3 regions of the Staphylococcus sp. Z5-21 genome follow, and region 3 is predicted to be linked to each of the others. Evidence: predicted binding sites of a transcription regulator. Region 3 holds the regulator's gene; each other region holds the start of a gene.

Region 1 (3,295 bases), 950 kb from region 3:
ACCAGTCAATAGTGCACCATATAACATAGGTTTTGAATGTGTAAATTTCCGCAGTTTTTTAAATATAAGTGTAAGTACATATGCACCGGAAACGACTAAACAAAATACCCCCATCGAAACCATGAGATCAAAGTAATAATGTACAATCATTGGTGGTTGTAAATCTTTTGGAAATTCATCCAGACCTTTAACTTCTGTATTAGTATTATTATCAGCTAAAAAGCTAAGGAGACCAGGAATTTTAATTGCGCCATTTACTTCTTGCGTTTTTTCATCTAAGGAACCAAATAAAACTAAATCTGCATGTGATTCCGTATCAAAGTGCCATTCATAAGCTGCTAATTTCTCTGGTTGCTCTTGATGTAAGAACTTAGCAGATAAGTCACCTGCTAACATAGATCCTAATGTAAAAACAACACCTAAGATCATAGTTAGTTTTAGTGCTTTTTTATGGTATTCTATATCTTTTTTAAATTTATTTTTGAGTAATTTGAAAGCAGCGATAGCCGCTAATACAAACGCCATTGTCATAAGTGCAGTTGCAACCACATGGAATGATCTAATTAAAAACGAATCATTAAACATTGCTGCTAATGGTTCTACATTAACCATTTTGCCATTTTTCATTTCAAATCCAGCAGGTGTATTCATAAATGAGTTAACGGCAGTAATAAAGAACGCCGAGAATGATCCACCAAGGATAACTGGTATACTAATTAAAAAATGCGTCCATTTTCCTTTAAAACGATCCCATGTATATAGATATATACTCAAGAATATCGCTTCAAAGAAGAAAGCAAATGTTTCCATAAATAATGGTAATGCTATAACATGTCCACCCATTTGCATAAATGTTGGCCATAGTAATGACAACTGTAGACCTATAATTGTACCTGTCACGACACCTACAGCTACTGTTATCGTATAACCTTTGGACCATCTTTTGGCTAATGTTGTGTATAGTGGATTATTTTTCTTAATACCAATAAATTCGGCAATAGCGAACATGACTGGCATCCCCACACCAATTGTTGCAAAAATTATATGCACTGCGAGTGTCATCGCAGTTAAAAACCGTGCTAATTCAACTGAATCCATAATATCACCTTTTTTATTTATTTGTGACAAAAATCACAACGTCTTTCCATTATAAACCGGTGTACATATTTTTTAAATTTATTTCTCTCAAAATAAAGTGACAAATTAATGTCTAATTTCATACAATTTAAAAGACTTGAAATATATTTTAAAGTCTCTTATATTATAGTAAATTGAATAAAGAAAGGATAAACCGATTATGAACGAGATTATCATATACACACAAAATGATTGTCCACCTTGTACTTTCATCAAAAACTACTTAGCTGACAATGATGTCGCATATCGTGAAAAAAATATCAGTAATACACAATATAGAAATGAAATGATTGATTATGATGCATTTGCAACACCTTTTATTTTATTAAATGGTGAACCAATGCACCAAATTGACATGGATAAAATAAATAGCACATTAAATATTAAATAAGCGATGCATTCTCAAAGTTAACAATTTAATTATGTTGTAAAGTTAATTAAGTGCTAATTATAAAGTAACGTATTTTGTAACTTTTTACAAAATTAAAAATTAATCATTCGTGTTTCTTTAGCCATTTCTAAATAAAATTTATTAATATTAAACACTCTATGCAAACCCTCCAGCCTTTAAATTCACTTTCCAAACGTAAAAAACGCCAATTTCTATTTAATTACAATAGAAATCGGCGTTTTTAGTTAATCTCAGATGTTTATATCCAAGACATATCTTTATTTTTTAATAAGTACTCATTTTATTTAGCGTATTGATTTACTAAATCTTGAACTTCTTCAGAAGTAGCACAATCAATTGCTCTTTGAGCTAATTCTTCCATTTCATTTTGACTTAAACCTTTGATTTGACGACGTGCTTTAAGTACTGAGGTAGCACTCATTGAGAACTCATCTAATCCTAAGCCTAATAACAATGGAATTGCAATTTCATCGCCAGCCATTTCTCCACACATACCAGTCCATTTACCTTCTTTATGAGAAGCTTCTATTACTTGTTTTACTAAACGTAATATTGAAGGATTATATGGTTGATACAAGTAAGAAACACGTTCTGACATTCTATCAGCAGCCATTGTATATTGAATTAAATCATTCGTTCCTATACTGAAGAAATCAACTTCTTTAGCAAATACATCTGCTAAAGCAGCAGTAGAAGGAATTTCTACCATAATACCAAGTTCGATATCATCAGAAACTTCAATGCCTTCATTTGTTAAGTTATCTTTTTCTTCAAGTAACAATGCTTTAGCATCACGGAACTCTTGGATTGTAGCTACCATAGGGAACATGATATTCAATTTACCAAAAGCAGATGCACGTAATAATGCACGCAACTGCGGTCTGAAAATATCAGGTTGATCTAAGCATAAACGGATAGCGCGGTAACCTAAGAAAGGATTCATTTCTTCAGGTAAATTCAGATAAGGTAGTTCTTTATCTCCACCAATATCTAAAGTACGTACAACAACGCGTTTATCTTCCATCGTTTCTAATACTTTTTTATAAGCTTCGAACTGCTCATCTTCAGTTGGCATTTCGTCTCTACCCATATATAAAAATTCAGTACGGTATAATCCAATGCCCTCTGCACCATTTTCAATTACACCTTTTAAATCATTCGGTGTACCGATATTGGCAGCAAGTTCAGCGTGTCTACCATCAATTGTAGTTGTCTCTTCATCGCGTAATTTTTGTAATTCTTGCTTGTCTTCAAAGAAACGTTCACGCTTGTTTTGATAAGCAATGACTTCATCTTCAGTAGGATCAATGATGACTTCACCTGTTAAACCGTCAACAATAATCATGTCACCTTGTTTAACTTCTTGAGTAATAGATTTAGTACCTACAACTGCAGCAATTTCTAATGAGCGACTCATAATTGCTGAATGTGAAGTTCTACCACCTATATTAGTTACAAATCCTTGTACAAATTCTTTATTTAATTGAGCAGTATCTGAAGGTGTTAAATCGTTACCGATTATAACAACGCTTTCATCAATCATACTAGGATTTGGTAATTCTACACCTAAAATATGTGCTAACACACGTTTTGAAACATCGCGGATATCGGCAGCACGTTCTTTCATATATTCATTATCCATTGATTCAAAAATAGTAATGAATTGTCCAGTTACATCAGATAATGCAGTTGGTGCGTTAACTTGTTCATTCTTAATTTTTTCTTCGATTGGTTGAATTAATTCAG
Region 2 (3,295 bases), 970 kb from region 3:
GTATCATTAATAATATTTTGAATAAATTGAATTGGCGCTTCTGACTTAGCCACTTGATTAAACATTGGAATTAAAGGTGTAACCCCGATACCGGATCCAATAAATAGCTGTGGTGACTCACTGTTGACCACGGAAAACGGACCTACTGGTGCTGATAATTGAATCGTATCGCCTTCTTTGTATTCACTATGAAGTATCGTAGACACTTCCCCTTCATGTGTTGTTGTTACATCATGTTTAACTGCAAAAGTCAGTGTTTCACTATCACCTTCTACAATTGAATAATGGCGTTTAGCACGGTATGGTAGTGACGCACTCTTCACATCGACCGTGACATATTGACCTGGTTTAAATTTACTCATGTCTATTTCATCAGATTTAACTGTAAATGCTTTGATGTCTGTAGCTACAGTTTCTATATTTTTAATTACAAATGCTTGGAAACCATCCCATGCCATTGTTTTATAAATATCTTTTTCAACTTCAATAAATACTTTAGCAATTTCTCCGTATGCTTTAGCCCAAGTGTCTAATATTGCATCATCATCCGATAATTTTAAAACATTTTGGATGGCAGCTAATAAATTTTCACCTACAATATCATAACCAGCTGGCGGCACCTGTAATGCACAATGTTTAAATGCAATTTCTTTCACAACTGGTAAAATACGTGTCAAATCATCAATATTCATCGCTGCAGCTAATACACTCTGTGCTAGCGCTGTTGATTGCAATCCTTTCTTTTGGTTTGTTTGATTAAACATATTTCTTAATTCAGGGTGTTGTGTAAACATTCTATTATAGAAAAACGATGTGATTTCTACCCCTCTTTCTTGCAATACCGGAACCGTTTCTTTAATAATCGCTTTTTCTTTTTCATTCAACATAATAAGCACTTCCATTTCTTCAAATATAGCTTTATCATTTCTACTTTATTTTATTACAAATTATAGTATTTCAAAACAAATTTGTGATAAAATTCACAAAAAGTTCATTTTACTTATTTTTAACTAAAAATTACAATTATATTTAAATAAATAAGGTATATTAGGACTATAGTATGATGTAATACACAGCGCATTACAGTATAGTATAGATAAATCAATTAAAGTCTCTTCTTGGAGGTCAATAAATGAATAAACTTATACAATCGTTATCAGCAATTGGCGTTTCTGCAACTCTTGTATCCCCAAACCTAAGTGCAGAAGCCACTGACAATTCAATTCCAGAGCTTAAAGGTACGAATGATACAATCATAGATAAAGGTGAAGAATATAATCTTTTAAATGGTGTACATGCATACGATAAAGAAGACGGCGATTTAACACATAAAATTAAAGTTGATGGTAATGTTAATATCAACCAAGCTGGAAAATACAAAATTGAGTATAAAGTGGAAGATTCAAACGGCGCATCAAGTAAATCGATACGTTATATAGAAGTTAAATAAATTAAAATTCCATACATAGCAAAAATCAAGCTAAATGATAACCTTTATCACTACTTTTTTGATAAAATCACCCTTTCGCCTTAAATATGACACTTTTCACAAAATGTACACATAATTTTAACAAATCTTTGAAAGCCCACCAGACGTTGAGTTTGTTGGGTTTCTTTTAATTTTACAATATTTTTTTTCGCACAAACACTTGTAAATATTACGTAATATCTTAAAATTGATGTTAAGCCCTACATTTGTAGTATTAGGAGGTCAAAAAAGTGTCAAAATTTAAGTCTTTGCTTCTACTCTTTGGCTCGCTAATTTTACTTAGTGGCTGTTCTAACGTAGAAGTTTTAAACCCAAAAGGGCCGATGGCAAGTGATTCGAAGTTTTTGATTATGTATTCAATTATCTTCATGCTTGTTATTATTGCCGCTGTACTTATTCTATTCACAGTTTTTCTATATAAATATAGAATTGGAAACACTGATGAATCAGGTAAGATGCACCACAATTCTTTATTAGAAACAATTTGGTTTATTATTCCAGTAATTATTGTAATTGCATTAGCTATTCCAACAGTTAATTCACTTTATAATTACGAGGAAAAACCACAGAAAGAAGACGATCCACTTGTTGTTTATGCTACAAGTGCTGGTTATAAGTGGTTCTTTAGTTATCCTGAAGAGAAAATCGAAACAGTTAACCATTTAACTATTCCGAAAGATCGCCCAGTTGTCTTCAAGCTCCAATCAATGGATATGATGACAAGTTTCTGGATTCCACAATTAGGTGGTCAAAAATATGCGATGACAGGTATGACTATGGACTGGACTTTAACAGCTAGTGAAGAAGGTACGTTCCGTGGACGTAACTCAAACTTCAATGGTGAAGGCTTCAGTCGTCAGACATTTGATGTGAATTCAGTAAGCCAAAGCAAATTCGAGGATTGGGTAAAAGATGCCAAAAAACAAAAAGTATTGGATCAAGATACATTTGATAAGCAACTTTTACCAACTACTGAAAACAAAAATTTAACTTTCAGTGGTACGCATTTAGCATTTGTTGATCCTGCAGCAGATCCTGAGTATATTTTCTATGCTTATGATCGTTATAATTTCGTTCAAAAAGATCCAAACTTTAACACTGAAGAAGAACGTACAGCAGATGTGTTAGATAAACCAGATCAACCTGCACGTAAGCCGCAAATCACAAATGCTAACTACGAACGTCATGGAATGAAAGCCATGATTTTAGGCAATAATGAACCATATGATAGTGAATTCAAAGATGAAGAATCACATAATATGGATGAAATGGAAAAAATCTCTGAAGGTGCTAAAGATGAAAAAGCATCTAAAATTGAGAAAAAAGACCATGAAAATGGAGGTGGACATTAATGAATTTTCCATGGGATCAATTACTCGTTCAAGGTAACTGGATGATAACAATGGGACAAATTGGTGCTCCTTTCGCAGTTATTGCCGTGATCGCAGTAATTAGCTATTTCAAATTATGGAAATATCTATACAGAGAATGGTTCACATCTATTGACCATAAAAAAATTGGTGCAATGTACTTAATCTGTGCGGTATTAATGTTCGTACGTGGTGGTATTGACGCGCTAATGATGCGTACGCAATTAGCCATTCCAGACAATACATTTTTAGAAGGAAACCATTATAATGAAGTCTTTAGTACGCACGGCGTAATAATGATTATCTTTATGGCTATGCCTTTCATCTTTGGTTTATGGAATGTTGTCGTACCACTACAAATTGGTGCGCGTGACGTTGCATTCCCTGTATTAAATAACGTAAGTTTCTGGTTATTCTTCTCAGGTATGATTTTATT
Region 3 (3,295 bases):
TCCTACTGCGATTGCTGCCACAAATGGGTGATATTTTTTCTCAAATAAATAATGACGTATACCTGTGAATTTTTGCTTTAATTTAGGTACTGCAAATTTTGGTTTTGGTTTACGTAATGTTTTTACTACGAAGAATAAAGTGATTACTATGAGTACAATTACGAAAACCCAGGTTGGAATACCTGTTGTTTGTGACATACTCGTATTTACATTAGTAGGTTTATTTAAACCGTTCATTAATGGTAGTAATAAACCAAATTTTGTTGTGGCGGAAGTAAAAGCATAAGCAATTAACGCCATCCAACTACCGATTAGTCCTTCACCAGCTCTATACCATGTTCCTGTAGCACAGCCACCTGCCATAATAATACCTAATCCAAAAATAAATGATCCAATCACTGTACCAATGATAGGATATGTTGACTCTGGTATTTCAACTAATCCTGTTGAAGTTAATAGCAATAAGCCAATACTTTGTACAGAAATCGCAATTAATAAGGCGTAAAACATTTTGTTACTCTTTTGAATATACATATCCCTAAATCCACCAGCTAGACAAAATCGTGTTCGCTGCATAACAAACCCCAATAGAGCGCCTACGACCAGTCCACTGATAATTAACCATGTCATATCATAACCTCTTTCCCGATAAAATCAATAAGATTAATAATATTAGATTTCGTATAAAATTTCAACCTTACAGTTTCACGAAAATTTATTTTAAAAATCAGCTAGCTTTTAAAATAATTAACAACTCGAAGACAAATAAAAAACTAGCTTTCCATAAATACTTTGTCCACATGGTTATCACATGCCGTATTTATCAAAAACTAGTTCATTACATTTTATTTATGACTATAATTCTTCATAAAGAATAATAAAGATTGCAGTTCTATACCCAAATCAATGTGATGTACTTGTACATCGGATGGCGTTTGTACACGACTAGGCGTAAAGTTCAATATACCTTTAACGCCTGCTTTCACTAATGTATCAGCAACCTTCTGAGCCGCTTCCTCAGGCGTTGTCAGAATAACGACATCTATCTGTTCATGCGATAGTATGTCTGTAATTTTTTCAAATGGACTAACTGTCACTTTCCCTATTTGTGTACCAATGACCTCTTCTCGAATATCAAATGCTTCTGTTATTGTCATTTCATCATGTATTGAGAAGTTATATGTTAATAATGCTTTACCTAAGTTCCCTACACCTACAATTGCAATCTTAATTTCATCGTTTTCGCTTATTTCGTTTTTAAAAAAATGTAATAAGCTATCTATATTATAGCCGTAACCCTTTTTACCTAATTCACCAAAATATGAAAAATCCCTACGTATCGTTGCAGAATCAATGTTTAAGCCTTCACTAATTGCTTTTGAATTAACTCTGTCTATACCTTTTGATTTTAATGTATTGACGAATCTATAATATAACGGTAAACGTTTCAATGTAGCACGAGGAATCTTTTCGCTTTGATTAGCCAAGATCATTTCCCCCTATTTCAATGTCTAATACTGTATAATCTTATAATCACTACAACATTATACATGAATGCATCATAAAAATAAACAATGATAGTTTTAACCACAGCGTGAATACTGTAGAATGATAATTGAATAGAGAGGTGCAAATCGGATGATATTATTACAACTTAATGATTTAACAAAGTCATTCGACGGTGAAGATATTTTTAACAATGTGGATTTCGAAGTCAAAACGGGCGAACGTATTGGAATTGTCGGACGTAATGGAGCTGGAAAATCAACATTAATGAAAATAATCGCTGGCGTCGAAGGGTATGATAGTGGTTATGTATCTAAAAGTAAAAATTTAAAACTTGGTTACTTAACACAACAAATGACCTTAGACACAAATCAAACTGTATTTGAAGAAATGTCTAAGACATTTGAAGCAATGAAAAAATTAGAACTAGAAATGAAAAAAGAAACGGATTGGCTTGCACAACATGCCAATGAATACGATACAGAAGCATATAAAATACATATTGATCGTTATGAGTCATTATCAAACACATTTGAACAACAAGATGGCTATCAATATGAAAGTAAAATTAAAACGGTGCTACATGGCTTAAACTTCACTGAATCAGATTTTAATAGACCCATTAATGATTTTAGTGGTGGTCAAAAGACCCGACTATCTTTAGCACAAATGTTACTAAGTGAACCAGATTTATTATTACTCGATGAGCCTACCAACCATTTAGACATGGAAACAACTCAATGGCTAGAAAGTTATTTGAATTATTTTAACGGGGCCATTGTAATCATCAGTCACGATAGATACTTCTTAGATAAAATTGTCACTCAAATATATGATGTAGCACTCGGTGATGTACAACACTATGTAGGAAACTATGCACAATTCATAGAACAACGAGATAAGTATTACGAAAAGCGCATGCAAGCCTATGAAAGTCAACAAGCTGAAATCAAACGCTTAGAAACATTCGTAGAAAAAAACATTGCGCGTGCCTCTACGACTGGGATGGCAAAAAGTCGTCGCAAAAAGTTAGATAAAATCGATCGCATTAATAAACCTATGATTGATGCTAAAAGTACAAATATTCAATTTGATTTCGACCGTAATACAGGTAATGACGTATTCCATATAAAAAATCTAGAGATTGGGTACAATACACCTATTACAAAAGGGATTAATATCGAAGTTACAAAGGGTGATCATATCGCTATTATTGGCCCGAATGGTATAGGTAAATCAACTTTAATTAAAACCATCGCTGGTCTACATGATCAATTAGGCGGCGAAGTCACAACGGGTGCCAATTTAAAAATAGGTTACTATGATCAAAAGCAAGCTGAATTTAAATCAAATAAAACGATCTTAGATTATTTATGGGATCAATACCCTACTATGAATGAAAAAGATATCAGAGCTGTTTTAGGTCGTTTCCTATTCGTTCAAGAAGATGTAAAAAAAATTATTAATGATTTATCTGGTGGAGAAAAAGCACGACTGCAACTCGCTTTATTAATGTTAGAACGTAATAATGTACTCATATTAGATGAGCCTACCAACCATCTAGATATTGATTCTAAAGAGATGTTAGAACAAGCTTTGGATAATTTTAAGGGCACAATTCTTTTTGTTTCACATGACCGTTATTTCATTAATCAACTAGCTAATAAAGTATATGATTTAAATTATGACGGTGGCACGATGTATTTAGGTGATTATCAATACTTCATTGAAAAAGTAGAAGAGCAAGCAGCAATACAAGCGAAAAAAGACTCAGAGAATCCTACTTCAC

What was found. Region 3 encodes Rex, which represses fermentation and respiration genes when NADH is low (regulators of the CRP and FNR family bind a similar motif). Its sites were predicted from a motif close to TTGTGAAATATTTCACAA; they were not measured.
Region 1: the regulator Rex is predicted to act here: its motif matches at 1,120-1,137, upstream of M1D64_RS09105 (cytochrome ubiquinol oxidase subunit I).
Region 2: the regulator Rex is predicted to act here: its motif matches at 1,535-1,552, upstream of qoxA (cytochrome aa3 quinol oxidase subunit II).

What each region holds. Positions count from the first base shown of each region.
Region 1 covers NZ_CP096462.1:1,823,250-1,826,544, forward strand. Annotated here, with positions in the region: gene M1D64_RS09105 (cytochrome ubiquinol oxidase subunit I) at 1-1,098, opposite strand, end outside; gene M1D64_RS09110 (glutaredoxin family protein) at 1,298-1,528, shown strand; gene ptsP (phosphoenolpyruvate--protein phosphotransferase) at 1,830-3,295, opposite strand, start outside.
Region 2 covers NZ_CP096462.1:1,847,123-1,850,417, forward strand. Annotated here, with positions in the region: gene M1D64_RS09220 (globin domain-containing protein) at 1-887, opposite strand, end outside; gene M1D64_RS09225 (DUF5011 domain-containing protein) at 1,133-1,450, shown strand; gene qoxA (cytochrome aa3 quinol oxidase subunit II) at 1,720-2,841, shown strand; gene qoxB (cytochrome aa3 quinol oxidase subunit I) at 2,841-3,295, shown strand, end outside.
Region 3 covers NZ_CP096462.1:877,755-881,049, reverse strand. Annotated here, with positions in the region: gene M1D64_RS04250 (YeeE/YedE family protein) at 1-630, opposite strand, end outside; gene M1D64_RS04245 (redox-sensing transcriptional repressor Rex) at 846-1,493, opposite strand; gene M1D64_RS04240 (ABC-F family ATP-binding cassette domain-containing protein) at 1,639-3,295, shown strand, end outside.